Regions from separate parts of the Burkholderia sp. NLJ2 genome, predicted to be linked through region 1. Evidence: riboswitches for the same ligand, from Rfam matches in the RefSeq annotation. Region 1 holds a riboswitch; each other region holds the start of a gene.
The links. Region 1 has a riboswitch for cobalamin ahead of R9B84_RS36350 (CbtB domain-containing protein). Riboswitches for the same ligand answer to the same signal wherever they lie in the genome.
Positions count from the first base shown of each region.

Region 1 (9,707 bases):
CCCGGTCGCTGCATTGGAGAAGGCGCTTAGGCAAATCCGGGCGCGGAATTCAAGGGTGTGGCGCGAGCTCCTTAGGGAGCGAAGCAATTGGAAGTGGTTCCAAGAAAAGCCTCTAAGCTTCAGTCTAACGATGACCGTACCGCAAACCGACACAGGTGGGCGAGATGAGTATTCTAAGGCGCTTGAGAGAACTCGGGAGAAGGAACTCGGCAAATTGGTACCGTAACTTCGGGATAAGGTACGCCCTTGTAGCTTGATGCCCCTGCGGGCAAAGGGTGAAGGGGTTGCAATAAACTGGTGGCTGCGACTGTTTAATAAAAACACAGCACTCTGCAAACACGAAAGTGGACGTATAGGGTGTGACGCCTGCCCGGTGCCGGAAGATTAAATGATGGGGTGCAAGCTCTTGATTGAAGTCCCGGTAAACGGCGGCCGTAACTATAACGGTCCTAAGGTAGCGAAATTCCTTGTCGGGTAAGTTCCGACCTGCACGAATGGCGTAACGATGGCCACACTGTCTCCTCCCGAGACTCAGCGAAGTTGAAGTGTTTGTGATGATGCAATCTACCCGCGGCTAGACGGAAAGACCCCATGAACCTTTACTGTAGCTTTGCATTGGACTTTGAACCGATCTGTGTAGGATAGGTGGGAGGCTATGAAACCGGAACGCTAGTTTCGGTGGAGCCGTCCTTGAAATACCACCCTGGTTTGTTTGAGGTTCTAACCTTGGCCCGTGATCCGGGTCGGGGACAGTGCATGGTAGGCAGTTTGACTGGGGCGGTCTCCTCCCAAAGCGTAACGGAGGAGTACGAAGGTACGCTAGGTACGGTCGGAAATCGTGCTGATAGTGCAATGGCATAAGCGTGCTTAACTGCGAGACCGACAAGTCGAGCAGGTGCGAAAGCAGGTCATAGTGATCCGGTGGTTCTGTATGGAAGGGCCATCGCTCAACGGATAAAAGGTACTCTGGGGATAACAGGCTGATACCGCCCAAGAGTTCATATCGACGGCGGTGTTTGGCACCTCGATGTCGGCTCATCTCATCCTGGGGCTGTAGCCGGTCCCAAGGGTATGGCTGTTCGCCATTTAAAGAGGTACGTGAGCTGGGTTTAAAACGTCGTGAGACAGTTTGGTCCCTATCTGCCGTGGGCGTTGGATATTTGAAGGGGGCTGCTCCTAGTACGAGAGGACCGGAGTGGACGAACCTCTGGTGTACCGGTTGTCACGCCAGTGGCATCGCCGGGTAGCTATGTTCGGAAGAGATAACCGCTGAAAGCATCTAAGCGGGAAACTCGCCTTAAGATGAGATATCCCTGGGGACTAGATCCCCTTGAAGGGTCGTTCGAGACCAGGACGTTGATAGGTCAGGTGTGTAAGCGCAGTAATGCGTTCAGCTAACTGATACTAATTGCCCGTAAGGCTTGATCCTATAACAAGTCTGTCTCGATAGCCGTTAGCGCTTCAGCGCTTTACGGATATCGAGCGTCGAGTGCGAGGCACTCGACGTACGACGGTTGAGCAACCGCGTACGTGTGAGATACAACCTCACAACCCAAAATTACTGCTTCTTCCCGATTGGTCGCGCTGCGAAGCAACGCGACAACCCTCTTTGCCTGATGACCATAGCGAGTCGGTCCCACCCCTTCCCATCCCGAACAGGACCGTGAAACGACTCTACGCCGATGATAGTGCGGATTCCCGTGTGAAAGTAGGTAATCGTCAGGCTCCCTAAGCCAGGAACCCCCGCCCGAAAGGCGGGGGTTTTTGCATTGGCGCGGACAACATGCAGGTTGGCTGGGCAAGGGGCAGTGCGCTCGGAGCCGGGGTGCCGAAGGCGTTGATTCGAGCATTGCAGTCCGCCCACACAATTGGCCAAGGCATTCAAGTGATCCGCAGTTCTGCGCTGCTGAAATCTTCAGGCTCCTTCGTCTACGCATCGTATCGATGCACCTCCACACAACGTTTGGCTGACGTCGGCGCATCCAAAGATGGTGCTGCGATGACTGCTGATAAGCGACGTTCATCGACAATGTTCGATAAATGACGCCTTCTTGCGCAAAGCCTCCAGCTTTACCCACCCAGCCTTCCGCGCTTCGCTTCGACCCGATCGGCACGTCACTCGGCGGACGCAGCACGAAACCGTCCCCGAAATCTATGCGCATAAAGTGCATTCGTGCGACCTGAGTCGGCAAAGCGAAGACCAAGCCCTTCAGGGTAATATCGCCATTCGTTCCGATCCCCGGCGCTTGTCTGCACCTGCTGGAGGTCGGTGTCTTTCGAATTCCGTCTCCTGCACCGTTCATGACTGACAGCCCCGCCCAAGGTGATCGGACGACCGACTTCTTGCCGTATCTCGTCGCCGCAACGTTCTTCATGGAGTACCTCGACACGACCGTGATTGCGACCGCGCTGCCGCAAATGGCGCACTCGTTCGGCGTCGGGCCGAACGCGCTGAGCCTCGGGATGACGGCCTACATGCTTGCGCTTGCGGTGTTCATCCCGATCAGCGGCTGGATCGCGGACCGATATGGATCGCGCACGGTGTTCGCCAGCGCGATCGTCGTCTTTACCGGCGCGTCGGTGCTGTGCGGGCTGTCCAATGGCGTGGTGACGTTCACGGCTGCGCGGCTGCTGCAGGGCGTCGGCGGGGCGATGATGGTGCCGGTCGGACGGATGATCGTCGTGCGCAGCACCGAGAAGGCAAGGCTGATGCGCGCGATCGCGACGATCACATGGCCCGGCATCGTCGCGCCTGTCGTCGGGCCGCCGATCGGTGGTTTCATCACGACCTATGCGTCCTGGCGATGGATCTTCCTGTTGAACGTCCCGTTCGGCATCGCCGCGCTCGTCTGTACCTGGCTGATCGTCCGGAACACGCGGGCCGACGAGCAACGGCCGCTCGACTGGATCGGCTTCGTGCTGGCCGGCGGAGCACTGACCTGTCTGTTGATCGGCACCGAGGCGGCCGGCCAGCAGGATGTCAACTTCACGCGCGCGGCCCTCCTGGTGGGCGCGAGCGTGCTGTTCGGCATGGCCGCGTGGTTGCACGCGCGACGAAGTGTGCATCCACTGCTCGATTTCACGACGCTGAAGGTGCCGACGTTCTCGGTGACGGTGATCACCGGCTCGATCACGCGGATGGCGATCAACGCCGTGCCGTACCTGCTGCCGCTGCTGTTCCAGATCGGTTTCGGGCTGTCGCCGTTCCAGTCAGGCCTGCTGCTGCTCGCCAGCGCGCTCGGCAATCTCGGCATGAAGGCGGGAACGTCGTGGATCCTCGACCGCTACGGTTTCCGGCGCGTCGCGCTCGTCGACGTGACGATCGTCGGCATCTTCACGATCGCGTGCGGATGGCTGACCGCATCGACGCCGCTGACGATCACGCTGTTCGTCGTATTCGTCTACGGGCTGGCGCGGTCGATGCAGTTCACGACACTCGCGACGCTGGCCTATGCGGATATCCCGGCTCAGCAGACGAGCGCCGCCAGCACGCTTTGGAGTGCTGCGCAGCAGATGACGATCGGGATGGGGATCGCGTTCGGCGCGTTGTCGCTGCGGCTCGCGGCATTGGTGCGTGGCGATGCGGCCGGCATGCATTACGTGCTCGACGATTTCCGCTGGGCGTTCGTCGCGGCGGGCGTGCTCGCACTGTTGACGCTGCCGGGCTACGCGCGATTGGCCGCCGATGCAGGCGACCAGATGCGGGCGAATATGGCGCGGGGGTAGACCGGGCCGCTAATCGCGTTGGTGTCGCGACAGGTGAGTATTTTTGTTTCCTGTCGCTCACTTGCAACGTCGATTCGTCATGGCTGTGATGACCTGACGGGTAGCGAAATCTGTCATCCATCACGGTGGACGGGTGGCCAGGCGGCGATGTCCGTTCGTAACGAACCGTGAGTGATGACGCGCGAATGGCGCGGCAGACGTCCGTCGTTTTCTGTGCGAATCCATCGGCGTGACAAGCCGCACGACCGTATCGTGTTCGTCCCGGTGACCGTCACCTGTCACTGCGCGTCATGAAAGATGATGCCGACCGTGTGGCGGTGTCCGCTTCGGATCCGGCTTACGCCGTGGCGCAGGTTGACGCGATAGACGCCGCGCGTTCCCTGCACGGGCCTGCCGTGCACAGCGAAGATCACCGCGTCGCCTTGCGTCAGCGGCACCACTTCCGCACGTGACTGCATGCGTGGACGCTGTTCCGTCAACACGAACTCCCCTCCCGTGAAATCGCGGCCCGGCGCCGACAGCAGGATCGCGACCTGCAGCGGAAATACGTGTTCGCCATAGAGATCCTGATGGAGGCAGTTGTAGTCGTCGGCACCGTATTGAAGGATCAGCGGTGTCGGTCGTGTCTGTCCTGCGGCGTGGCAGCGGTCGAGGAAGATCGCGTGGTCTTTCGGATAGCGGACGTCGATACCGAGTGCCTGGTTCCAGCGATTCGCGATCGGCGCGAGATGCGGGTAGATCGTCGTACGCAGCTCCGCGACGATCGCGGGCAGCGGGTACGCGAAATACTTGTATTCGCCGCGCCCGAATCCGTGCCGCGCCATCACGACGCGTGAACGATAGAGCGCATCCCGCGGATAGAGCGACGCGAGCGCATCACTCTCGCTCGCCGAGATCAAGCTCGGCACGCGCGCGCATCCGTAGCGATCGAGTTCGGCATCGACGGTTGTCCAGTCGACCGTGTCGACGCGTTGCGCGATGTCCAGCGATTCGACGGCGGGTTGCAGATCGGCGATGTTCACGGGCGTACCTCGTTCGTCAGCAGTGTGGCGTCGTGCGGTCGCGCGGAATGTTCAGGAAACGTCGCGCACGGGTGAATCCACGACGAGAGTTGATGAACCCAGTCTAGCGACGTCCGTGCCCCGGCGCGCTCCAGATCTTGCGCTTCAATTCGGAATGGGAAGAGGAAAACGTTCGCGACGTGGCACGGACGCACGCGAATGCGTTGAAGTGTCGGGGCGGACAAGCGGACAAGCGGACAAGCGGACAAGCGGACAAGCGGACAAGCGGACAAGCGGACAAGCGGACAAGCGGACAAGCGGACAAGCGGACAAGCGGACAAGCGGACAAGCGGACAAGCGGACAAGCGGACAAGCGGACAAGCGGACAAGCGGACAAGCGGACAAGCGGACAAGCGGACAAGCGGACAAGCGGACAAGCGGACAAGCGGACAAGCGGACAAGCGGACAAGCGGACAAGCGAGGGTCAAATCGCTACAGCAGGCGGCCGGCTGCCGCCGGCCACCCACCGTGTCCCCGATCAGGCCACCGAGCGAAACAGCCAGTAGAGCCCCCCGGCAAGTGCGATCGACGCCGGCAACGTCAGCACCCATGCGAGTACGAGGCTGCGCACCGTGCTCCATTGCAACCCGGACCCGTTCGCCGCCATCGTGCCCGCGACGCCCGACGACAGCACGTGTGTCGTCGACACGGGCAGCCCGTACACGTCGGCGGCGCCGATCGTCAGCATCGCGACGAGTTCGGCCGACGCGCCCTGTCCGTACGTCAAATGCTGCTTGCCGATTTTCTCGCCGACGGTCACGACGATCCGCTTCCAGCCGACCATCGTGCCGAGGCCCAGCGCGATCGCAACGGCAACCTTCACCCACGTCGGAATGAACTTGGTCGCGTGATCGAGCTGCTTGCGATAGTTGTCGATCGCGAGCTTGTCGTCGGCGGCAAACGCGGGCTGACCCGACTTCTCGATCAGGCGAATTGCTTCGGACACCAGATACATCGTGTTGCGCACGTTGTCGACGTCGCGTTGCGGCACCGCCGCCATCGAGCCCGACGCGCCGACCGCGGTTGCGAGCGACGTCGACAACTGCTGCACGGCCGGCAGCACGGCGGGCGTCAGCTCGCGGCGCTGCACGTAGCGTTCGACGTCGGCGCGCGGGTTCGCGGACGGCGCAACGCCGTTCGTGTATTTACCGAACGTCGCGGCTGCCTGGTTCGCGACCGCAACGAAGGTCTGCGATTCGGCCGGCGTAACGGCCTTGTTCAGCGCATACGCGGTCGGCACCGTACCGATCAGGATCAGCATGATGAGGCCCATCCCCTTCTGCCCGTCGTTCGAGCCGTGCGCGAACGACACGCCCGTGCAGGTCAGGATCAGCAGGCAGCGGATCCAGAACGGCGGCGGCTGATCCTTCGGCGGCTCCTTGTACAGCTCGGGAATCCGCACGACGGCCTTCAGCACGAGCAGCAGCAGCGACGCGCACAGGAAGCCGACAATCGGCGACAACAGCAGCGACTTGCCGACGCCGAGCGCCTGGCCCCAGTCGACGCCGCTCGTGCCCGACGGCCCGTGCATCAACTGGTTCATCAGCCCGACGCCGATGATCGATCCGATCAGCGTATGCGAGCTCGACGACGGCAACCCGAAATACCAGGTCGCGAGGTTCCACACGATCGCGGCGATCAGCAGCGCGAACACCATCGCGAAGCCCGCGCCGCTGCCGACCTGCAGGATCAGCTCGACCGGCAGCAACTGCAGGATGCCGAACGCGACAGCGCCGCTCGAGACCATCACGCCGAGGAAGTTCCACATGCCGGACCAGATCACCGCGACGTTCGGCGTCAGCGAGTGCGTATAGATCACGGTGGCGACCGCGTTCGCGGTGTCGTGGAAACCGTTGACGAATTCGAAGCCGAGCGCGATCAGCAGTGCCGCGCCGAGCATCAGGTACGGGAACAGCGACCCTTCGCGCACCGGCGACAGATCGTCGATCAGGTGCGTGGCGATATAGATCGCGCCGATCGCGAGCACCAGCAGGAAGACGGCATAGCCGACTTGCCGGGTGCGCTCGACGGAGTTCGGATTGTTCGAGGCGGACGAAGCAGGTTGATTCATGACGGCATCTCGTAAGGGAACCGCGTTCGATCCTAGCTTCGGCCAGCAGTCAGTTTGATGACAGTCGGGACGACGAACGGTATGTCTTGCAGTGATGTAAGGCAGGCATCGGTTTGCGATCGCGACGAGACACGTCGGCTCGCATCGCGTTCCACATAGTGAGCACAACACGGCAGGGGCTTACGCGTCGGTGTCGTGCCGATCGTCGTCCGCGATCAACGTCCAGCCGTGCGGCGATGCAACGAACGTCATGCATGACAGCGGCGCGACGTCGACGCGGGTCGCAGCGTTGGAATCCATCGGCAGTGCATGTGCGACGGCCGCGCGAACGATCGCCGCATGCGTGATCGCGACGATGTCGCGGCCGCGCTGCAGCGCGTTCAACCATGCGCCGACGCGGTGCATGGCTGCATCGAACGATTCGCCGCCGTGCGGCGATGCGGCTGGATCGTCGATCCATTCACCCAGTTTGTCCGGCAGGTCGCGTGCGAGGTCGTGCAGCCGCTTGCCGTGCCAGTTTCCGTAGTCGATGTCGCGCAGTGCGTCATCAATGTCGGCACGTAGCCCTAGCGCATCGGCGGTTTGCCGCGCGCAGCATGCGGGGCTGCACAGCACGAGCGCGCCGGCGACGCCCGCCCAACGATCGCGCAGCGAGGTGGCGTCGGCGAGCCCGCGTGCATCGAGCGGATCATCGTCGGGAAACGTACCGGTGCGCATCGCCCGGGTCGAAGCGTGTGCGATCAGGCGCAGCGAGGCATGCATGTTCATGTCGGTGTTCGGAGGGGCCGGGGCGGGTGCGCGGTCGCTCGCGGGCCATCACTTCAATACGCGGACGTTCGCGCGTACAATTCGCCCGACACGAAACGCGGAAGCCGGTGCAATCCCGGCGCGGTCGCGCCACTGTAACCGGGGAATCCCGATCCCGGAAGCCAGACCTGCCTTCGTACCCATTCAACTTTCGTCGGGGCGCGATTCCCCTGAGGTGCATCCATGAGCGAAGCAGTGCTGAAGCCGGTTGTCGTGCCGGCACCCATCCCCGTCCGCGAACTGTTGCCGTGGGCCGTGTTCGTCGGCCTGATCCTGCTGCTCGCACTCTATTTCGTCGGCGCGGAACAAGGCGCGACGTCGCTCGTGCCGGGTATGGTCGTGCACGAATTCGTCCACGACGGCCGCCATCTGCTTGGTTTTCCCTGCCACTGACGCGGAGCGCACGATGGTCGGAAAGCTGCTCATGCGCGGGATGCTCGCAGGCATCGCCGCGGGCCTCCTCACGTTCGGTTTCGCGAAAATCGCCGGCGAACCGCAAGTCGATCAGGCGATCTCCTTTGAAGAAAAGCGCGATGCCGCCAAAGGCGAGGCACCGGAGCCCGAACTGGTCAGCCGCGATACGCAGGCCGGCCTCGGCCTGCTGACGGGTGTCGTGACCTACGGAGCGGCATGCGGCGGGCTGTTCGCGCTGGTCTTTGCGTATGCATACGGGCGAGGCGGCCGCCTCCCGGCACGGCCGCTGGCCGCGTGGCTCGCGCTCGCGGCGTTCGTCGCGCTCGTGATCGTGCCGAACATCAAGTACCCGGCCAATCCGCCGTCGGTCGGCGATCCCGACACGATCGGCTATCGCACGGGCCTGTTCTTCCTGATGATCGCGATCTCGATCGCGACGATGGTGTTCTCGGTCAGCGTGCGTCGCCATCTGCTGGCGAAGCTCGGCCAATGGAACGCATCGATCGTCGCGGGGCTCGTGTTCATTGCGATCATCGCGGCCGTGCAGCTCGGGCTGCCGTCGATCAACGAAGTGCCGGCCGGCTTCCCGGCCGCCGTGCTGTGGAAGTTCCGCGTCGCGGCCATCGGCATGCAGGCGATCATGTGGACGACGATCGGCCTGCTGTTCGGCGCGTGGGTCGAGCGCAGCGAACGCATCGGCATGCGCGCCGCCTGACGCGTATCGCAAACGAGCACGCCTAGCGCGCCTAGCGCAGCATGCGCGGCGCGCTCCACGTCGATTCGCGCGCAAGCGTGACGAACGCGGCCAGATAGTCGATCGACGCGTCCGCTTCGCGGATGCCCAGGAAGATCTGCTTCGCGATGCCCTTTTTACCGAGCTTGACCGGCACGACCGGCATCCGGTCCGCGTATTCGTCGGCGAGCCATCTCGGGAGCGCGGCCACGCCGCGCCCGCTTGCGACCATTTGCAGCATGATGTCGGTCGTCTCGATCGACTTGTGCCGCCTCGGTATGATGCCGGCCGGCGTCAGGAACTGGTTGTAGATGTCGAGCCGGTCAGTTTCGACCGGATACGTGATCAGGATCTCGTCGGTCAGTTGCTCGGGCGTCACGTAGTCGGCGTTCGCGAACCGGTGCGAGTCGGCGACCACCAGCACCTGCTCGTAGTCGAACACGGGATCGAAGCGCAGGCCCGGCTTGTTCAGCGGATCGGGCGTGACGAGCACGTCGATGTCATAGCCGAACAGCGCGCCGATGCCGCCGAACTGGAAGCGCTGCTTCACGTCCACGTCGACGTCGGGCCAGCGTGACAGATACGGCGACACGACCTTCAGCAGCCACTGGTAGCACGGGTGGCATTCCATCCCGATGCGCAGCGTGCCGCGCTCGCCCTTCGCGTACTGTTTCATCCGCTCCTCGGCGAGTTCGAACTGCGGCAGCAGCCGGTTCGCCAGCTTCAGCAGATATTGCCCGCCCTGCGTGAGCCGCAGGCCGCGGCCTTCCCGATCCCAGATCGGCGTGCCGAGCTGCTGCTCGATTTTCCGGACGGTATGGCTGAGCGCCGATTGCGTGAGATGCAGCGCATTGGCGGCCGCGGTCAGCGAGCCCTGGCGCTCGACTTCACGAAT
Region 1 is NZ_CP137810.1:3,068,192-3,077,898, forward strand. It holds rRNA gene R9B84_RS36315 (23S ribosomal RNA) at 1-1,429, shown strand, start outside; rRNA gene rrf (5S ribosomal RNA) at 1,613-1,725, shown strand; gene R9B84_RS36325 (hypothetical protein) at 1,826-2,044, shown strand; gene R9B84_RS36330 (DHA2 family efflux MFS transporter permease subunit) at 2,302-3,726, shown strand; gene R9B84_RS36335 (2OG-Fe(II) oxygenase) at 4,005-4,748, opposite strand; gene R9B84_RS36340 (inorganic phosphate transporter) at 5,266-6,858, opposite strand; gene R9B84_RS36345 (histidine phosphatase family protein) at 7,039-7,626, opposite strand; cobalamin riboswitch at 7,678-7,815, shown strand; gene R9B84_RS36350 (CbtB domain-containing protein) at 7,849-8,058, shown strand; gene R9B84_RS36355 (CbtA family protein) at 8,072-8,794, shown strand; gene R9B84_RS36360 (LysR family transcriptional regulator) at 8,826-9,707, opposite strand, start outside.

Region 2 (9,707 bases), on a different replicon from region 1:
CCCGCGACGCCGAAGCGCGCGAGCGCGGCGTCCGACGGGCCGCTCGCGGCCAGTTCCGGGCGGCTCGCAAGCTGCGTCGCGTCGAACGCGACGAGCGGCCAGCCGCGTCGCGCGCACAGCGTGCGCAGCGCGCGGGCACGCGCCTTGTCGGCGAGTGTCGCGACGAGCGCGGGTTCGGCGGCCGAATAAAGCGCCAGCGCCGCACGGATCGCAGCATCGAGTTGCGCGGCCGTCACGCCCGCGCGGAAACCGACGCCGAGCGCGACGCGCATCATGCGCCGCCGCCGAGCGCGGCACGCACCGTGGGATCGCCGGCCAGCGCCGCGACGCGGCCGATCACGACGATCGCCGGCGAACCGATGCCGGTCGCGCCGACGCGTTCGACGACGGTGTCGAGCGTCGCGAGCACGTGCCGCTGTTCGGGGCGCGTCGCGTTCTCGATCGCCGCGCACGGCGTATCGCCGGGCAGGCCGCCATCACGCAGCGCCGCCGCGATCGCGTCGAGCCGGCGGATGCCCATGTAGATCACGATCGTCATGCGCGTGGCCGCCAGCGCGCGCCAGTCGGGTTCGTCGGCGCCCGCGCCGTGGCCCGTGACGAAGATCACGCCCTGCGCGGCGCCGCGCTGCGTGACCGGAATGCCGAGCGCGGCCGGTGCGGCAATGCCCGCGGTGATGCCGTTCACGACCTCGACCGGAAAACCGGCCGCGCCGAGCGCGGCCAGTTCCTCGCCGCCGCGGCCGAACACGAACGGATCGCCGCCCTTGAGCCGCGCGACGCTGCGGCCGGCGCGCAGGTGCGCGAGCATCGCGGCGACGATCGCTTCCTGCGGCGTCGACGCATGACCGCCGCGCTTGCCGACATGCTCGATGTGCGGGTCGGCGCGCGCATGGCGCAGCACGTCGGGGTTCACGAGATCGTCGACGAGCAGCACGTCCGCCGCGCCGATCGCGCGCACGGCCTTGAGCGTCAGCAGGTCGGCGTCGCCGGGGCCGGCGCCGATGAGCCAGGCGCGGCTCATTGCGCGCGGCACGGCGCGCACCGTGTCGAAACAGTGGGAAGGGGCAGGCGGGCGGCACATCGGCGGCCGTCGAACAGGCAACGCATAACGGATCGGGCGAAGCCCGCGCGAACGCGGGCGGAATGCGCACCCCATCCGTCCCCCGCGGATCGGGCGTTCGGCGAGCGTCGGGCTCGCCCCTTGCGTCGGCCGGTATCCGGGCTGGCCGCTTGCCAGGCCGCAGCCTTCCCGCCCGGCTGACGGGCAGTGGCATCGTGGGCGGCATGGGCGCGTGCGCGGGGAAGCGCGTCGCGCGGGCGGCGTACCGTTGCGGGGACAGCACAGGCCGGGCGGTCGTCCGCCTCCTGTTTCCCGTTTAACTGCATGCGCGGAATGCGCATGCGAGCACCGAACGCGGCGCTACGATAGCACAGCGATCCGCCCGCGCGAACCCGCTTCGCCGATGCCGGAAGCGGCCTCCGGCGTGGCGCGGCGGCCATGCAAGACGCCGTTCGGCCGCCCGAGCCGCCTTGACGCTCCCGCCCCCGGCGCCTACACTCGCACGCGTTTTGGTGCTCGCGCGTGCCCTCCGGCGCGCGCAGTTAAACGGGAAACAGGGAGCCTGCCTGCGTCGCAGTCGAGCCAACCTGTGCTGCCCCCGCAACGGTAAGCGAACGCATCGTGCCCGCCGCGATGCAGCGCCGCTTCGCCGCATGCCGCGCGCATGCGGACGACCGCCACTGGATGTCCTGCGCATCCGGGAAGGCGAAGCGGCGTGTTCGCCAGCCCGGATACCGGCCTAAACGTTGGGGTTCAGCGCCGCGGGGAGGCGGCGCATCGTCCACGGCCGCAGCGTGCCCGACACCCGAGCGTTTCCCGATTCCCGTCGTCCGACCGCCTGCGCGAGTGCGCATGATCCGGCGCGATGAAGGGCCGGACCGCGCGGGGCCGCGCAGCGACGGCCGTGTTGGCATTCTTCATGTCGACCGTTCGCAAGGGAGCGTCATGCTCGATTCGCTGTTTCGCCTGTTCAACGACAGTCCGTCCGGGCTGCGCGGCAAGATCATCGCCATCTATTCGTTGTTGATCGCCTTCAACGCAGGCGCGTGGATCTGGGCGTTCGCCGCCTTCCACGGCCAGCCCGTGCTGCTCGGCACGGCGCTGCTCGCGTACGTGTTCGGGCTGCGCCATGCGGTCGACGCCGACCACATCGCGGCCATCGACAACGTTACGCGCAAGCTGATGCAGGAGGGCCGCAGCCCGCTCGGCGCCGGCCTGTTCTTCTCGCTCGGCCATTCGACGGTGGTGATCGTGATGTCGGTCGTGGTCACGCTCACGGCCGCGTCGCTTGCGCGCTTCGAGAGCATGAAAGCGTGGGGCGGCGTGATCAGCACGAGCGTGTCGGCGTTCTTCCTGCTGGTGCTCGCGATCGCGAACCTGCTGATCCTGATTTCCGTCTACCGGACGTTTCGCGCCGCGCAGCGCGGCGAACCGATCGTCGACGCCGATCTCGACCTGCTGCTGAACCAGCGCGGCGTGCTCGCGCGCCTGTTCCGTCCGCTGTTCCGGCTCGTGTCGCGCAGCTGGCACCTGTATCCGGTCGGGTTCCTGTTCGGTTTCGGCTTCGACACGGCGACCGAGATCGCGCTGTTCGGCATCTCGGCGGCACAGGTGCAGGGCGGTCTGTCGTTCTGGTCCGTGATGGCGCTGCCGATGCTGTTCACCGCCGGCATGACGCTGGTCGACACGACCGACGGCATCCTGATGATGGGCGCGTATCGCTGGGCGTACGTGCGGCCGATCCGCAAGATCTACTACAACATGACGATCACCTTCGTGTCGGTGCTGGTCGCCGCGCTGATCGGCGGCATCGAGGTGCTCGCGCTGCTCGCGGACAAGCTGTCGCTGCAGGGCCCGGTGTGGGACTTCGCGTCGATGGTGGCGTCGCACTTCGGCATGCTCGGCTATGTCGTGATCGGCCTGTTCCTCGCATGCTGGCTCGTGTCGGCCCTGATCTACCGGTTAAAGCGCTACGACGAGATCGACGTGACGATCTCTGCCTGACTCCCCTTACGAACCTGGATATTCCATGACCCTACGCAAGCTGCCCGTCACGATCGTCACGGGCTTTCTCGGCAGCGGCAAGACGACGCTGATGCGCCACATCCTGCAGCACGCCGAAGGCCGCCGCATCGCGGTGATCGTCAACGAGTTCGGCGAACTCGGCATCGACGGCGAAATCCTCAAGGGCTGCGGCATCGGCTGCGAGGAGACAGAAGGCGCGCAGGACGAAGCGTCGGGCCAGCTTTACGAACTCGCGAACGGCTGCCTGTGCTGCACCGTGCAGGAAGAGTTCTATCCGGTGATGGAAGCGCTCGTCGAGCGCCGCGCGGACATCGACCACGTGCTGATCGAGACATCGGGGCTCGCGCTGCCGAAGCCGCTCGTGCAGGCGTTCAACTGGCCGACGATCCGCAACAGCTTCACGGTCGACGCGGTTGTGACCGTCGTCGACGGGCCGGCCGCCGCGAGCGGCCAGTTCGCGGAAAACCCGCAGGCCGTCGACGCGCAACGCCGCGCCGATCCGAACCTCGACCACGAATCGCCGCTGCACGAACTGTTCGCCGACCAGCTGTCGTCCGCCGACCTCGTGATCGTGAACAAGGCCGATCTCGTCGGCGACGCGCAGTTCGCGCAGATCGAAACCGCGATCCGCGACGAGATCCCGCCGCAGGTGAAGATCGTGCGCGCGACGCGCGGCGAGCTCGACCTCGCCATGCTGCTCGGGCTCGAATCGGCGTCGGAGGAAACGATCCACCTGCGCCACGACCATCACGGCTCGGCCGACGACGGCGATCACGACCACCATCACGACGACTTCGACTCGGTGGTCGTGTCGGGCGACGCGGGCTCGCGCGAAGCGACGATCGCCGCGCTGCAGCGTGTCGTCGAAGCGCACACGATCTACCGCGCGAAAGGCTTCGCCGCGCTGCCCGGCGCGCCGATGCGGCTCGTGATCCAGGGCGTCGGCCGCCGCTTCGACAGCTACTTCGACCGTCGCTGGCAGGACGGCGAAACGCGCGCGAGCCGCTTCGTGCTGATCGGCGAGGATCTCGACGCGGCCGCGCTGCAACGCGCGTTCGACGCCGCGTGCGCGGCCGAACCGCAACAGGCGTAACGCACGATGCATCTGCTGCGCACCACGCCGGGCGGCTTCGTCGACGATACGCAGGGTGTCGTCCGGATCGACCAGCAACCGGCCGACATCGTGATCCTGAGTTCGGCCGACACGACGCTGTCGCTGCTCGCGAGCGTCGTGCCGCAATTGCCGGCCGGCTTCCCGAGCGTGCGGCTCGCGAACGTCACGTTCCTGCGGCAGCCGGCGTCCGTCGATTTCTATGTCGACGACGTGCTGCGCCACGCGAAGACGGTCGTGATCGATCATCTCGGCGGCGAAGCGTACTGGCCGTACGGGATCGAGCAGGCCGTGTCGCTTGCGTCGAAGCGCGCCCAGCAGCTCGCGATGTTCTCGGGCGACCTGCAGGAAGATCCGAACCTCGTCGCGAAAAGCACGGTCGCGCCGGACCTGTGCCGGATGTGGTGGCGCTACCTGCGCGAAGGCGGCGTGCACAACGCCGAGGCGCTGCTGCGCAGCATCGCATTCCATACGCTCGGCTTCGGCGACGAACCCGAGCTGCCGCGCCCGCTGCCGGCCGCCGCGCTGTATCACCCGGCGCGCGACCGCGCGAGCGTCGACGACTGGCGGCCGCGCTGGACGCCCGGCGCGCCGGTCGTCGCGATCCTGTTCTATCGCGCGCACTGGCAGGCCGCGAACACGGCCGTGTTCGATGCGCTGGCCGACGCGCTCGTTCAGGAAGGGCTGAATCCGCTGCCGATCGCGGTGACATCGCTGAAGGACGCGGTGAGCCGCGAGGTCATCACGCAGCTGTGCGACACGCACGGCGTCGCGCTCGTGCTGAACACGACCGCGTTCGCGGCCGGCGCGATCGATGCCGCCGAGCCGGACGTGCTCGCCGGCGACGCGCCGGTGCTGCAGGTGATCCTGTCCGGCGGCAATCGCGACGCGTGGGTCGCCGACAACCAGGGCCTGCACGCGCGCGACATCGCGATGCATATCGCGCTGCCCGAGGTCGACGGGCGCATCGTCACGCGCGCGGTGAGTTTCAAGGGGCTCGCGTATCGCTGCCCGCATACCGAGGTCGACGTCGTGCGCTACCAGCCGGACGCGGAGCGGATCGCGTTCGTCGCGGCGCTCGCGCGCGGCTGGTGCCGGCTGCGCACGCTCGACAACGCGAGCAAGCGCGTCGCGCTGATCCTCGCGAACTATCCGCAAAGCGAAGGGCGGATCGGCAACGGCGTCGGGCTCGACACGCCGGCGTCCGCGCTGCGCGTGCTCGCGGCGCTGCGCGACGCGGGTTACGCGCTGGCCGACCTGCCGCCCGACGGCGACGCGCTGATCGCGCGGCTCACCGAAGGCGTGACCAACGACGCGGCCGTGCATGCGCTGCGCCCGGCGTTCCAGAGTTTCGCGCTGGCCGATTACGTCGCGCGTTTCGCGCGGCTGCCGGCGGCCGTGCGCGACGCGCTGAACGCGCGCTGGGGCCCGCCCGAAGCCGATCCGACGCTGCGCCACGGGCGTTTCACTATCGCGGGCTGGCGCGCGGGCAACGTGTTCGTCGGGATCCAGCCGTCGCGCTCGCGCGACGAGAACGACTACGCGAGCTACCACGACGCGGATCTCGTGCCGCCGCATGCGTATCTCGCGTTCTATTTCTGGCTGCGCGATGCGTATCGCATCGACGCGATCATCCATCTCGGCAAGCACGGCAACCTCGAATGGCTGCCGGGCAAGAGCGTCGCGCTGTCCGACGCGTGCTGGCCCGACCTGACGCTCGGGCCGCTGCCGCATCTGTATCCGTTCATCGTCAACGATCCGGGCGAGGGCAGCCAGGCGAAGCGGCGCGCGCAGGCGGTGATCGTCGATCACCTGATGCCGCCGCTCACGCGCGCGGAAAACTACGGCCCGCTGCAGGATCTCGAGCGGCAGGTCGACGAATACTACGAAGCGCTGATGGTCGATGCGCGGCGTGCGAAGCTGCTGAGGAAGACGATTCTCGCGACGATCGCCGAACACCGGCTGCACGACGAACTGAGCGTATCGCCGCCGCGCGACGCGGGCGACGAGGATGCGCTGCTGACGCGCGTCGACGCATGGCTGTGCGAACTGAAGGAAGCGCAGATTCGCGACGGGCTGCATGTGTTCGGCGTATCGCCGGCCGGTCGTCAGCGGCGCGACACGCTGCTCGCGCTCGCGCGCTTTCCGGTCGGCGACGGCAAGGGCGCACGCGCGGGGCTGATCGGCGCGCTCGCGCGCGACCTGATGCCCGGCGACGATTTCGATCCGCTGTCGGCCGACTGGGCCGCGCCGTGGGCCGGCCCGCGGCCGGCGATCCTGCAGGCGCTCGACGCATCGCCGTGGCGTCATGCGGGCGATACGCGCGAGCGGCTCGAACGGCTCGCGCAGCAATGGCTCGACGGGCTGTGCGCAGCCGCCGGCGGCAACCCCGGCACCGACGCGACGCCGCCCGGCGAATGGCCGCATACGCTCGCGGTGATCGAACGTGTCCGCTCGACGCTGATGCCCGCGCTCGACGCATGCGGCGGCGAGGAAATGCGCCAGCTGCTGCGCGGGCTCGACGGCCGCTTCGTGCCGCCGGGGCCGAGCGGCTCGCCGTCGCGCGGCCGTCCCGACGTGCTGCCGACCGGCCGCAACTTCTACTCGGTCGACACGCGCGCGGTGCCGACGCAGGCCGCGTGGTCGCTCGGCCTGAAATCCGCGCAGCAACTGATCGAGCGGCATCTGCAGGATCACGGCGACTATCCGCGCGCGATCGGCCTGTCCGTGTGGGGCACGGCGACGATGCGCACGGGCGGCGACGACATCGCGCAGGCGTTCGCGCTGCTCGGCGTGCGGCCGAAATGGGCGCACGGCAGCCATCGCGTGACCGACTTCGAGATCCTGCCGATCGAGATTTTCGATCGGCCGCGCATCGACGTGACGCTGCGCGTGTCGGGCTTCTTCCGCGACGCGTTCCCGAACCTGATGCACCTGTTCGACGCGGCTGTGCAGGCCGTCGCGGCACTCGACGAACCCGAGGAGCTGAACCCGATCCGCGCACGCATCGAGCGCGAACGCGCGAAATGGATCGCGCAGGGCGTGCCGCCCGACGAAGCGCGGCGCCGCGCCGGCTGGCGCGTGTTCGGCGCGCGGCCGGGCAGCTACGGCGCGGGCCTGCAGGACCTGATCGACCAGCGCCGCTGGCAGGGCGACGCCGATCTCGCGGAGGCATACCGCCAGTGGGGCGGCCATGCTTACGCACAGAACAGCGCGGGCGACGCCGCGCCCGACGTGTTCGGCGAGCGGCTGGCGACGATCGACGTCGTCGTGCAGAACCAGGACAGCCGCGAGCACGACATCCTCGATTCGAACGACTACTACCAGTTCCAGGGCGGGATGACGGCGGCCGTGCGGCACCTGTCCGGGCAGCAGCCGAGCATCTATCACGGCGACCATGCGAACCCGGTCGCGCCGAAGATGCGCACGCTGCGCGAGGAGATCGCGCGCGTGATCCGTTCGCGCGTCGTCAACCCGAAATGGCTCGACGGCGTGAAGCGCCATGGTTACAAGGGCGCGGCCGAGCTGGCCGCGACCGTCGACTACCTGTACGGCTATGACGCGACCGCGCGCGTGCTGTCCGACCACCAGTACGCGCTCGTCGCCGACGCCTACCTGTTCGACGACGACACGCGCGCATTCGTCGAACGGCACAACCCGAAGGCGCTGCACGGCATCTGCGAACGTTTCGTCGAGGCGATGCAGCGCGGCCTGTGGCAGCAGCCGGGCGACTATCGCGAACGGATCGAAGCGGTCTGGCTCGCAAGCGAACAACTCCGGGAAGGGGGACGGCGATGACCGATCCGACGATGCACCTCGCCCGCGCGGTCTTTCCGTTTGCGGCGCTCGTCGCGCAGGACGCATTGCAGCAGGCGCTGCTGCTCGCCGCGATCGATCCGTCGCTCGGCGGCGTGCTGGTGAGCGGGCCGCGCGGCACCGCGAAATCGACCGCCGCGCGCGGCCTCGCGGAGCTGCTGCCCGAAGGGCAGTTCGTCACGCTGCCGCTGTCGGCGAGCGACGAACAGGTGACGGGCACGCTCGATCTTGCGCATGCGCTGGCCGAAAACGGCGTGCGTTTCCGGCCGGGCCTGCTGGCTCGCGCGCATCTCGGCGTGTTGTATGTCGACGAAGTGAACCTGCTCGCCGACGGCCTCGTCGATACGCTGCTCGACGTCGCCGCGAGCGGCGTGAACATCGTCGAGCGCGATGGCGTATCGCATGCGCACGACGCGCGCTTCGTGCTGGTCGGCACGATGAATCCCGAGGAGGGCGAGCTGCGCCCGCAGTTGCTCGACCGCTTCGGGCTGATGGTCGAGCTCGAGAACTGTTTCGATGCCGCGCAGCGCGAGCGGATCGTGAAGGCGCGGCTTGCATTCGATCTCGATCCGGATGCGTTCCGCGCACGTCATGCATCCGCGCAGCGCGAACTCGGCGAGCGGATTCATGCGGCGCGAGCGCGGTTGGCGATGCTCGATTTCGACGATGCGGTGCATGCGCGCGTCAGCGCGCTATGCATCGACGCGGCCGTCGACGGGCTGCGCGCCGATCTCGTGATGCTGCGCGCCGCGCGCGCGCTCGCCGCGCTGGAACAGGCCGATGCGGTGACGGTCTCGCATGTGGAACGCGTGGCCGAAGCAGTGCTGCGGCACCGGCGCCATGCGGGTACGCCGCCATCGTCCGGCGCGTCGCAGCCGGGCGGCGAACGTGACGATCGCAACGATCGTTCGCCGCCGGATGCGCGCCGGCAGCCCGATGACCAACCGGGAGCGACAAGGAACGACACCACGGCACCGCAGGGCGACTGGGGCTACCTGCCGCCCGAACCCGCTGGCCTGCGCGACGTGAAAAGCGTCGTGCCGCTGCCGCTAAAAAAACGCTGAGCCATCGAGCAGACGCCGCCGCGAACGCCGTTCGCGGTCCTCGATGGCAATCAGGCGCAACTGTGCGCGTGCCGGGCACGGTGCGTGCCGGCACGGCCGTTGCGTGGCCGGCGACGCTCGCCGCGAAACGCGGCGATTCGCTGCACCACGGCCATCTGCGCTTCCGGAAACGGGCCGGCACGCCGAACGCGCTGCATTGCTTCGTGCTCGATTGTTCGGCGTCGATGCTGTCGCACGATCGGCTCGCGCTGGCGAAGGGGTTGATCGTCGCGTATTTCGATCGCGCGGCGCGCGACCGCGCCGAAACCGCACTGATCTGCTTCGGCGGCAACGGCGCCGCGCGGCGCTTCGGCCCGGCCGTGCCGCGCTGGTGGAATGCGCGCTGGCTCGAACCGGTCGACGGCGGCGGCGGCACGCCGCTTGCCGACGGCATCGCGGCCGCCGCGAACCTGCTCGCGCGCGATGCGCGGCGCACGCCCGACAAGCAGCGCTGGTTATGGGTGCTGTCCGACGGGCGCACGCGCGAGATGCCGGCGAAACCCGCGGCGGCCGATCACGTCGTGTTCGTCGACTTCGACGATGCGGCCGTGCGGATCGGGCAGGGCGCACGACTGGCCGATGCGTGGGGTGC
Region 2 is NZ_CP137808.1:1,855,976-1,865,682, forward strand. It holds gene R9B84_RS08480 (cobalamin biosynthesis protein) at 1-275, opposite strand, end outside; gene cobA (uroporphyrinogen-III C-methyltransferase) at 272-1,081, opposite strand; cobalamin riboswitch at 1,192-1,429, opposite strand; cobalamin riboswitch at 1,554-1,817, shown strand; gene R9B84_RS08490 (HoxN/HupN/NixA family nickel/cobalt transporter) at 2,006-3,064, shown strand; gene cobW (cobalamin biosynthesis protein CobW) at 3,090-4,178, shown strand; gene cobN (cobaltochelatase subunit CobN) at 4,185-7,994, shown strand; gene R9B84_RS08505 (ATP-binding protein) at 7,991-9,076, shown strand; gene R9B84_RS08510 (vWA domain-containing protein) at 9,145-9,707, shown strand, end outside.
Region 2: another riboswitch for cobalamin. It lies ahead of cobA (uroporphyrinogen-III C-methyltransferase); the one in region 1 lies ahead of R9B84_RS36350 (CbtB domain-containing protein).

Region 3 (9,707 bases), on a different replicon from region 1:
GGCCAGCGACGCGACGAGATAGATCCGCACACGCAGGCGCGCGACGGGCACGCCGAGCGCGAGCGCGGTCGTGTCGCCGCGCAGCAGCACGTTCAATTGCGGCGCAGCCGGCAGCGCAACACATGCGGCCAACAGCAGCGCACCCCATGCGAACCACGGCGCGGTCACGCCGTTCAGGTCGCCCGTCAGCCAGAAGATGATCCCGCGCAGCCGCGCATCGGGCGCGAGCGACAGCAGCAGCGTGACGAGCGCGCCCCACCCTGCCGCGATCACGACACCGGTGAGCAGCAGCCGCGGCGACGCGTCGCGCGAATCGCCGCGCCACAGCTCGCGGCGCGCGAGGCCGAGCACGAGCGCGACCGACACGAGCGAGCCCGCGAACGCCGACGCATCGACGAGCCACCACGCACCGCCCGCGATCATCGCGACGAGCGCGAACCCGGCCGCGCCGCCGGACACGCCGAGCACGTACGGTTCCGCGAGCGGGTTGCGCAGCAGCACCTGCAGCAGCGCACCGGCAAGCGCGAGCAGCGCACCGCATGCGAAACCCGCGAGCGCGCGCGGCAGGCGCAGCGTGCGGACGATGTCGGCGAACAGCGCGTCGCCGCCATGCGGCACGAGCGACGCGAGCGCCTGCCACGGCGACATCGGCACGCTGCCGATCGACAGCGACGCGACGAACAGCAACGCGACCGCAGCGGCCAGCGCGGCCCAGATCGCGGCGGCGCGCGCGGCGCTCATGCCGCGCACGGCCCCGCGCACGACGCGCGGCGCATCCGCTTACTGCTGCTGCCAGCCGAGCGTGACATAGGCACCGCGCTTCGGCGTGTTGTAGGCATATGCAAGCTCGTAGTCCTTGTCGAGCAGGTTGTCGATGCGCGCGCTGACGTACCACGACTTCGTGATGTTGTAGCGCGCGGACAGGTTGACGATCCCGTAGCCGCCGAGCCGCCCGCCGCCCGAATCGTTACGCGCGCCGCTCACGAGCCATTCGCCGCCGACGCGCCACGCGCCGAACGCGCGGTTCACGGCCATCGACGCGAAACGTCGCGCGCGGCGGTCGAGATCCTGATTCTGCGTTTCGTTGACCGGGTTCTGCAACGTGGCGGCAACCCGTACGTCGGTCGCGCCGACATGCCCCTGCCACGACCCTTCGAGCCCCTGCACCTTCGCGCTGCCGACGTTCTGCGCAATATAGTAGAAACCGCTCCCGTCGGGCCGATAGTTGATCAGGTTTGCATAGCGCGTCTGGAACGCGGTGAGCCGCATCACGCCCACTGCATCGGACGCGTACTGCAGCGCGGCCTCGATCGAATGGCTGCGCTCCGGCTGGATCGACGGGTTGCCGGCCATCGGGTAATAGAGGTCGTTGAAGCTCGGCGCGCGGAACGCGTCCGAATAGCTCGCGGTCACCTTCCAGCGATCGGTCAGTTCGAGGCCGTAGCCGAGATAGTAGGAATTGGCGCCGCCGAAGTCCGAGTACTGGTCGCGGCGCAGGTTCGCCTGGAACTGCTGGCGGCCGAAGCGCCCCGAGTAACCGATCCAGCCGGAATTCACGTGACGCTGCGGCGCGGCATACGCATTCGACATGAACTGCTGGTCGAGCCGCTCGTAGCCGGCCTGGATCAGGTGTTCTGGCGCGATGCGGAAGTCGTTTTGCCACGTGTACTGGCGGTTGTCGGTATTGAAGTGATCGGTGTAGACGCCGTTCAACGCCGACTGGCTGCGATCGTTGCCGGTCGAGACGCTCAGGTGAGCGGTCCACCAGTCGGTCAGCTTGCCGTTCGCGAACGCACGCACCTGCTGCACGCGCGAATAGAGGTTGTTCAGGTCGGTCGGCACGCCCCACGCATTGTCGTAGCTGTTGTTGCCGTTCGACTGGAAGTAGCTGACGCCCGCATCCCAGCGGTCGTTGAAGCGGTGGCGCAGCGCCGCGGTGATGCTCTCGTTCAGGTAGCCGTTCGCATTCGGATTCGCGTTCGGCTTCTTCGCCGGGTCGAGCGCGGAAAAACCGTTGTCCTTGTCGCGTGCGATCGACACGCTGAACGTCGTCTTCCCGTCGCTGTCGAGCCGGCCCGATACGCCGACCTGCTGTGTCTGTGTGCCGTAGCTGCCGACGCCGACCGCGAAGTTGAAGCGCGGCGGATGATTGCCGCCGTCCTTCGTGAACACCTGCACGACGCCGCCGATCGCGCCCGAGCCGTACAGCGACGACACGTTGCCGTTGACGATCTCGACGCGCTCGATCTGGTCGAGCGGCAACTGGCTCAGTTGCGCGGCACCGAGACTCGCGGAATCGACCCGCACACCGTCGATCAGCACGAGCGACTGCGTCGACTCCGCGCCGCGCAGGAACATCGTCGCGCTCGCGCCCGGGCCGCCGTTGCGCACGATCTGCGCGCCGGGCGCGAGCGCGAGCAGCGTCGGCAGGTCGGCGCCCGGGTGCGCGGCGATATCCTGCGCGTCGAATACGGTGGTTTGCGGAATCGTGTCGGCCAGCGCCTGCGGCGCGCGCTGCGCCGTGACGACGACCGGTTCGAGCATGGTTGCAGCGGCCGGCTGGGCCGCGGGCACTGTGGACGTTGCCGCGGGTACGGCGGACGCCGCGGAATCGGCATTCGCCGCGGTCTGCGCGGCGGCGGCCAGCGGCAATCCGCAGAGCGCGCCGAGCGCCGTGCGGACGATTGGGGTCAGCATGAAGATAAATCCCGTGAAGCACTGCGCGCCCCGCCTCCCCGCAGGCCACGCGTCACGAAGCCCGTGAGGGCTCCCCGCCTCGGCCGGTATCCGGGCTGGCGGCGTACCGGCTCGCCTTCCCGCGCGATGACGCGCAGTGGCCCGCGCCCGCGTGCGAAACCTGCACGCGGAACGCGCCCGAGCCGGCCTGCGTCACTGGACGCGGCCGCTTACCGTTGCGGGGGCAGCGCAGGTTGGCGGTCTCCTGGCGGAGCCCGCGCCCTGCTTCCCGTTTAACCGCGCGTTCCACGCGCGAGCACCGAGGCGGCGCCAGTTTAGGAGCCGCTCGCGCGAGCGTCAAGGAAGCGTCCGGGCACGCACGGGACGCGCCTATTCGCGGCAAGAAGCGGGGGTGTTACGACTGGAAACGTTACAGATGTCGGATTGCGCGTTATTCCGCGCTAAAATGCTGGGTCTTTAGAGGACGCAGCAAATGCTCAACGAACTCGAAACTTTATCTCAAAATATTGGCCGTCTGATTTCGCTGAACAAGCGCTATCACTCGGAACGGCTCGCGCTCGAGGAGCAGGTCGCGCAATTGCGCGCGGAAGCGGACACGGTCCGTGCGGAACTCGCGCAACTGCGCGACGAACGCAATGCGCTCGCAGCCGAGCGCGACACGCTGTCGGCAAAGATCGACGACGCGCAGGTGAAACTGAACGCGATTCTCGAAAAGCTGCCGCGCTCGAAAAGCGCGGAACAAGCCGACAACCAGCTCGACCTGCTGGATGCGCAGGCGCGTACGGATGGCGATGACGCGGCCAGCCACGGAGAACATGCATGAGCACCAAGCAGATCGAAGTCTCGATTCTCGGTCAGGCCTATCGTCTCGCCTGTTCGGCCGAGACCGAAGCGGCGCTGCTCGAGGCGGTCGCGCGCGTCGACGCCGAAATGTCGAAAATCCGCTCGAACAGCTCGGTACGCGGCACCGATCGCATCGCGGTGATGGCGGCGTTGTCGCTCGCATCGGAATTGCTGCGGCTGCAAACGAGCGTGCGGCACGGTGAAGCATTTCCGGCGGAGGAAATCCGTCGTACAATGCACCAGATGAACGAACAGCTCGGCGCGGTGCTCGCACAGCACGAGACGCAGTAACGTTTTAATCGATGCGTCGATTCTCCTTGATCTCGGCGATCAACGGTGGTCAAATTGGCGCATCGAAACACAGTTCAGTCAGCTTCCCTGCCTGGTTCGCCAAGGTCATATATTCCTTGAACCAATGCCATGTGCACGGTTGCGGAAATTTGTAGCACGGGCGCGCGCGTCACTCTGTCTGATGTACCCGAAGTGCTGCTAACTGCGACCAATTCTGAACCTCAGGTTCAGGATGCCGGCCTAGCGGCCAAGGCGGGGACCTATCCAACGGCATCGGGCAAAGCCCGGTGCCGTTTTCTTTTGTAGCAGCCTCTTTCTGCGTCGATCACGATCCATGCAATACTGGCTGATGAAGTCCGAACCGGACGAAGCAAGCATCGACGATCTCGCCAACGCACCGCAGCGCTCGCTGCCGTGGACCGGCGTGCGCAACTATCAGGCGCGCAATTTCATGCGCGACACGATGAAGATCGGCGATGGCGTGCTGTTCTACCACTCGAGCTGCCCCGAGCCGGGCATCGCAGGCCTCGCCGAAGTGTCGTCGACGCCCTACCCCGATCCCACGCAGTTCGATCCGAAAAGCCCTTATTACGACCCGAAGTCGACGCAGGACGCGCCGCGCTGGCTGCTCGTCGACGTGCGCTATGTGAAAAAGGCGCCGCTCGTGCCGCTCGCCGCACTGCGCGAACACGACGAACTCACCGACATGCGCGTGCTCGCACGCGGCAACCGGCTGTCGATCACGCCAGTCACGCGCGCCGAATGGCGGTTCATCACCGAAAAGCTGATGAAGTAGGCGCACGCAGCAGGCGCGCGCCAAAGGTCAAATCTCGTCAGCACGCGCGGCCGCCACGGAACTCGCGGGTCTTTCGCGCAGCCTAAGCAACCGCTGTCGGCCTATCGGGCCGGCTGTTTTTTTTCGTTGCGCGGTACGCCCGCGTCGTGCACGCGTGATCCGCGTGCGCGCCCTCGCACAAGGAGCCCAACAATGACCAAGAAATCCGCACTCGCGCTGTCGCTCGCCCTCGCCGCCGCCGTTCCCGTCGCGCTGACGCTCGCGTCGCCCGCCGCACACGCGCAGACCGCGAATCCGCACTTTCCGGAACCGGCGGGCGTGCTGTCGCTTTCGTCGCAGGCCAGCGCCGACGTGCCGCAGGACATCATCCACATCACGCTGTTCTACGAACAGCAGGCCAAGGATCCGGGCAGCCTCACGTCCGCACTGAACCAGCGCGCCGATGCCGCGCTGTCGCAGGCGAAGGGCGTCTCGGGCGTCTCCGCACACACGGGCGCATTCTCCGTGTATCCGAGCACCGATCGCGACGGGAAGATCTCCGCATGGCGCGGCCGTACCGAGGTCGCGCTCGAATCGCGCGATTTCGCCGCGGCGTCGAAGCTTGCAGGCCAGCTGTCGAACCTGATGCAGGTCGCGAACGTCGAGTTCTCGCTGTCGCCTGAAGCGCAGCGCACGGCCGAGCAGAAGCTCACAACCGACGCGATCAAGTCGTTCCGCGCCCGCGCGGACGAAGCCGCGAAGGCGTTCGGCTACAGCAGCTATACGATCCGCGATGTCAACGTCGGCAGCGGCCGCAACGTGCAGCCGTACCCGCGCATGATGGCGATGGCCGCGGCGCCGATGGACAGCGCGAAGATGAGCGCACCGATCGCGGTCGAAGGCGGCAAGGCGACCGTGTCGGTCACCGTCAACGGCTCGGTGCAGATGAAGTAACGCGCAACGCGCGGCTGTCAGAAACGCGAAACGCCGGCCCGAAGGCCGGCGTTTTTTATTTGCATGCGTGTTGCCGATGCACGCGCCAGTTGCGCGCGCATCGGTATTGCATCACGCAGCCGCATTCGCCGCGCGACGGCGATACGCCCAGACCATCAGCGCGATGCCCGCGATGATCATCGGCAACGACAGCCACTGCCCCATCGACAGGCCGAGCGCAAGCAGGCCGAGGAAGTCGTCGGGCTCGCGTGCGAACTCGACCGTGAAGCGCGCGAGGCCGTAGCCGATCAGGAACAGCGCGGACACGGCGCCCATCGGCCGCGACTTGCGCGAGAAGAAGAACAGCGCGAAAAACAGCGCGATGCCTTCGAGCGCGATTTCATAGAGCTGCGAAGGATGGCGCGGCAACATCTGGTACTGCATGAACACGTCGGCGAGATGCCACTTCTCGACGAGCGCCGGATGTTTCGGCAGCCATGCCGCATCGTCGCGCATCGCGCCCGGGAACAGCATCGCCCACGGCGCCGTCGGGTCGGTCACGCGGCCCCACAGCTCGCCGTTGATGAAGTTGCCGAGCCGCCCGGCCGCGAGCCCCGTCGGCACCATCGGCGCGACGAAATCGGTGACCTGCAGCCAGTTGCGCTTGCGCTGCCACGCGAACAGCATCATCGCGAGCGTCACGCCGAGGAAGCCGCCGTGAAACGACATGCCGCCTTCCCACACCTTGAACACGTCGAGCGGATGCGAGAAGTAGAAATCGGCCTTGTAGAACAGCACATAGCCGAGCCGGCCGCCGAGCACGGTGCCGAGCACGCCGTAGAACATCATGTCGTCGATGTCCTTCGCGGTCCAGCCCTGTGCCGCGACGTGCGGCAGCTTCAGGCGGATCCGGCCGACGACGATCGCCGCGATGAAGCCGACGAGATACATGAGGCCGTACCAGCGCACGGCCAGCGGCCCGAGATGGATCGCAACGGGGTCGAAATTCGGGTGAATGATCATGGGTTAGCGAAGAAGTTTTCGAATGCGGTACGGCGATCGCGAACGCGCAGCACCGCGCATTGGACGGCACCGATGCACCATCGTTCACGTCACGCGGCGAGGCCCTGCGCACGCACGACGTCGATGAAGCCGGCGAGCACCGGACTCACGTCGCCCGTGCGCCACACGAGGCCTGTCTCGACGACCGGCGCGTGACCGGCGAGCGGCCGGTAGACCACGCCGGTGCGCCGCAGGTTACGCAGCGATTGCGGCACCAGTGCGACGCCCATGCCGGCCGACACGAGGCTGACGATCGTCTGCATCTGGATCGCCTCCTGGCCGATGCGCGGAGTTTCCCCCGCCGCGCCGTAGCAGCCCGTAATGATGTCATAAAAGCCGGGCGCCAAACGACGCGGAAAGATCACGAGCGGCAATGCGGCGACATCGGCGAGATGCACGGGTTCGTCGTCGGGCGCGTCGGACGCTGCCGCCGGCATCGCAACCACCAGCGGCTCGCGCACGACGGGCAGGTACGACAGCCCGGCCGCGTGACGCGGCGGCACCGGCGGAATGACGAGCCCCGCGTCGATGCGGCCGGCGACGAGCTCGTCGATCTGCACGTCGCTCGTCGCCTCCGAGAGTTGCAGGCGCACCTGCGGATAGCGCGCGCCGAACGCGCGCAACAGCGACGGCAGCAGCCCGTAATCGGCAGTCGACACGAACGCGAGCGACAGCGAGCCGGCCTCGCCGCGCGCGAGCCGCCGCGCGAGCGGCGGCAGCGCATCGGCCGACGCCAGCAGCCGGCGCACGTCGGGCAGCAGCGCCGCGCCGACCGCCGTCGGCGCCACCGACCGCTTCGTGCGGACGAACAGCGCGACGCCGAGCGCGTCCTCGAGCGCCCGGATCGCCTGCGACAGCGGTGGTTGCGTCATCGCCAGGCGCTCGGCCGCGCGGCCGAAATGGCGCTCGTCGGCAACGGTCATGAAATAGCGCCACTGGCGCAGGTCGGGCGTCGGATCGGCCATATGTCACTCATTCGTAAAACGACTTAATAAGCGACAAATAATATATTGGACATCCCAATCCGGAAACTCCATTCTTGTTTCATCCGAACCGGCACGCCGCTCGCGGGCGTCGCCCAGACAACGATGGAGTCCCCCATGTCGTACAACCGTCGCTCGAAGCACATCACGCAAGGCGTGGCCCGTTCGCCGAATCGCTCGATGTATTACGCACTCGGCTACCAGAAGGACGATTTCGACAAGCCGATGGTCGGCATCGCGAACGGCCATTCGACGATCACGCCGTGCAATTCCGGCCTGCAGCGCCTGTCGGACGCGGCCGTCGAGGCCGTGAAGGCATCCGGCGCGAACCCGCAGATCTTCGGCACGCCGACGATTTCGGACGGCATGTCGATGGGCACCGAAGGTATGAAGTACTCGCTCGTGTCGCGCGAGGTGATCGCCGACTGCATCGAAACCTGCGTCCAGGGGCAATGGATGGACGGCGTGGTCGTCGTCGGCGGCTGCGACAAGAACATGCCGGGCGGCATGATCGCGCTCGCGCGCCTGAACGTGCCGGGCATCTACGTGTACGGCGGCACGATCCGCCCCGGCCACTGGAAAGGCCGCGACCTGACGATCGTGTCGTCGTTCGAGGCCGTCGGCGAATTCACCGCGGGCCGGATGTCGCAGGAGGATTTCGAAGGCGTCGAGCAGAACGCGTGCCCGACGTCGGGTTCGTGCGGCGGCATGTACACCGCGAACACGATGAGTTCGTCGTTCGAGGCGCTCGGGATGTCGCTGCTGTACTCGTCGACGATGGCGAACCCCGACCAGGAGAAGGTCGATTCGGCCGCCGAATCGGCGCGCGTGCTCGTCGAGGCCGTGAAGCGCGACCTGAAGCCGCGCGACATCATCACGAAGGCGTCGATCGAAAACGCGGTGTCGGTGATCATGGCGACCGGCGGTTCGACCAACGCGGTGCTGCACTATCTCGCGATCGCGCATGCGGCCGAGGTCGACTGGACGATCGACGACTTCGAGCGCATCCGCAAGCGCGTGCCCGTGATCTGCGACCTGAAGCCGTCGGGCCGGTACGTCGCGACCGACCTGCACCGGGCCGGCGGGATTCCGCAGGTGCTGAAGATCCTGCTCGATGCGGGGCTGCTGCACGGCGACTGCATGACGATCACCGGCCGCACGATCGCCGACGAACTGAAGGACGTGCCGAGTGTGCCGCGCGCGGACCAGGACGTGATCTTCCCGATCGATCGCGCGCTGTACAAGGAAGGCCATCTTGCGATCCTGAAAGGCAATCTCGCGGAAGACGGCGCGGTCGCGAAGATCACCGGCCTGAAGAACCCGGTGATCACGGGCCCCGCCCGCGTGTTCGACGACGAGCAGAGCGCGATGGATGCGATCCTCGGCGACCGGATCCGCGCAGGCGACATCCTCGTGCTGCGCTACCTGGGCCCGCAGGGCGGCCCCGGCATGCCGGAAATGCTCGCGCCGACGTCCGCGATCATCGGCAAGGGGCTCGGCGAATCGGTCGGCTTCATCACGGACGGCCGCTTCTCGGGCGGCACGTGGGGCATGGTGGTCGGCCACGTCGCGCCCGAAGCGTTCGTCGGCGGCACGATCGCGCTCGTGCAGGAAGGCGACTCGATCACGATCGACGCGCACCGGCTGCTGCTGCAGTTGAACGTCGACGATGCCGAACTCGCACGCCGTCGCGCCGCGTGGAAACAGCCGGCGCCGCGCTATACACGCGGCGTGCTTGCGAAATTCGCGGCCCTCGCGCGGCCGGCGAACAAGGGCGCCGTCACGGGTTGACGCGAGTTCGCCGCAACATGCGCCCCCAATGGAAAGGGCCGCTGGGGGAACGCGCAAAACGTGCGTTCCCTTTGCTTTTATAATGCGCGGACGATGAAGCCGGCCGTCCCCGCCGGCGGAGAACCGCATGAAACAGACGATATTGCGCACCCTGCTCGTGACGCTGCTGACCGGCGGCTCAGCGGCGGCGCGTGCCGAACAGGCGGACGGGCTCGCGCTTGCACAGCGCAAGAACTGCATGGCCTGCCACGCGATCAGCAAGCCGTTGATGGGCCCGTCGTTCCGCGACATCGCCGGCAAGTATGCGGCGCGCGGCGACGCCGCCGATTACC
Region 3 is NZ_CP137808.1:2,792,928-2,802,634, forward strand. It holds gene R9B84_RS12840 (FecCD family ABC transporter permease) at 1-741, opposite strand, end outside; gene R9B84_RS12845 (TonB-dependent receptor domain-containing protein) at 781-2,697, opposite strand; cobalamin riboswitch at 2,762-3,015, opposite strand; gene R9B84_RS12850 (ATPase) at 3,170-3,520, shown strand; gene R9B84_RS12855 (cell division protein ZapA) at 3,517-3,831, shown strand; RNA gene ssrS (6S RNA) at 3,913-4,094, shown strand; gene R9B84_RS12865 (EVE domain-containing protein) at 4,166-4,627, shown strand; gene R9B84_RS12870 (SIMPL domain-containing protein) at 4,820-5,560, shown strand; gene lgt (prolipoprotein diacylglyceryl transferase) at 5,672-6,562, opposite strand; gene R9B84_RS12880 (LysR substrate-binding domain-containing protein) at 6,652-7,566, opposite strand; gene ilvD (dihydroxy-acid dehydratase) at 7,702-9,375, shown strand; gene R9B84_RS12890 (c-type cytochrome) at 9,503-9,707, shown strand, end outside.
Region 3: another riboswitch for cobalamin. It lies ahead of R9B84_RS12845 (TonB-dependent receptor domain-containing protein); the one in region 1 lies ahead of R9B84_RS36350 (CbtB domain-containing protein).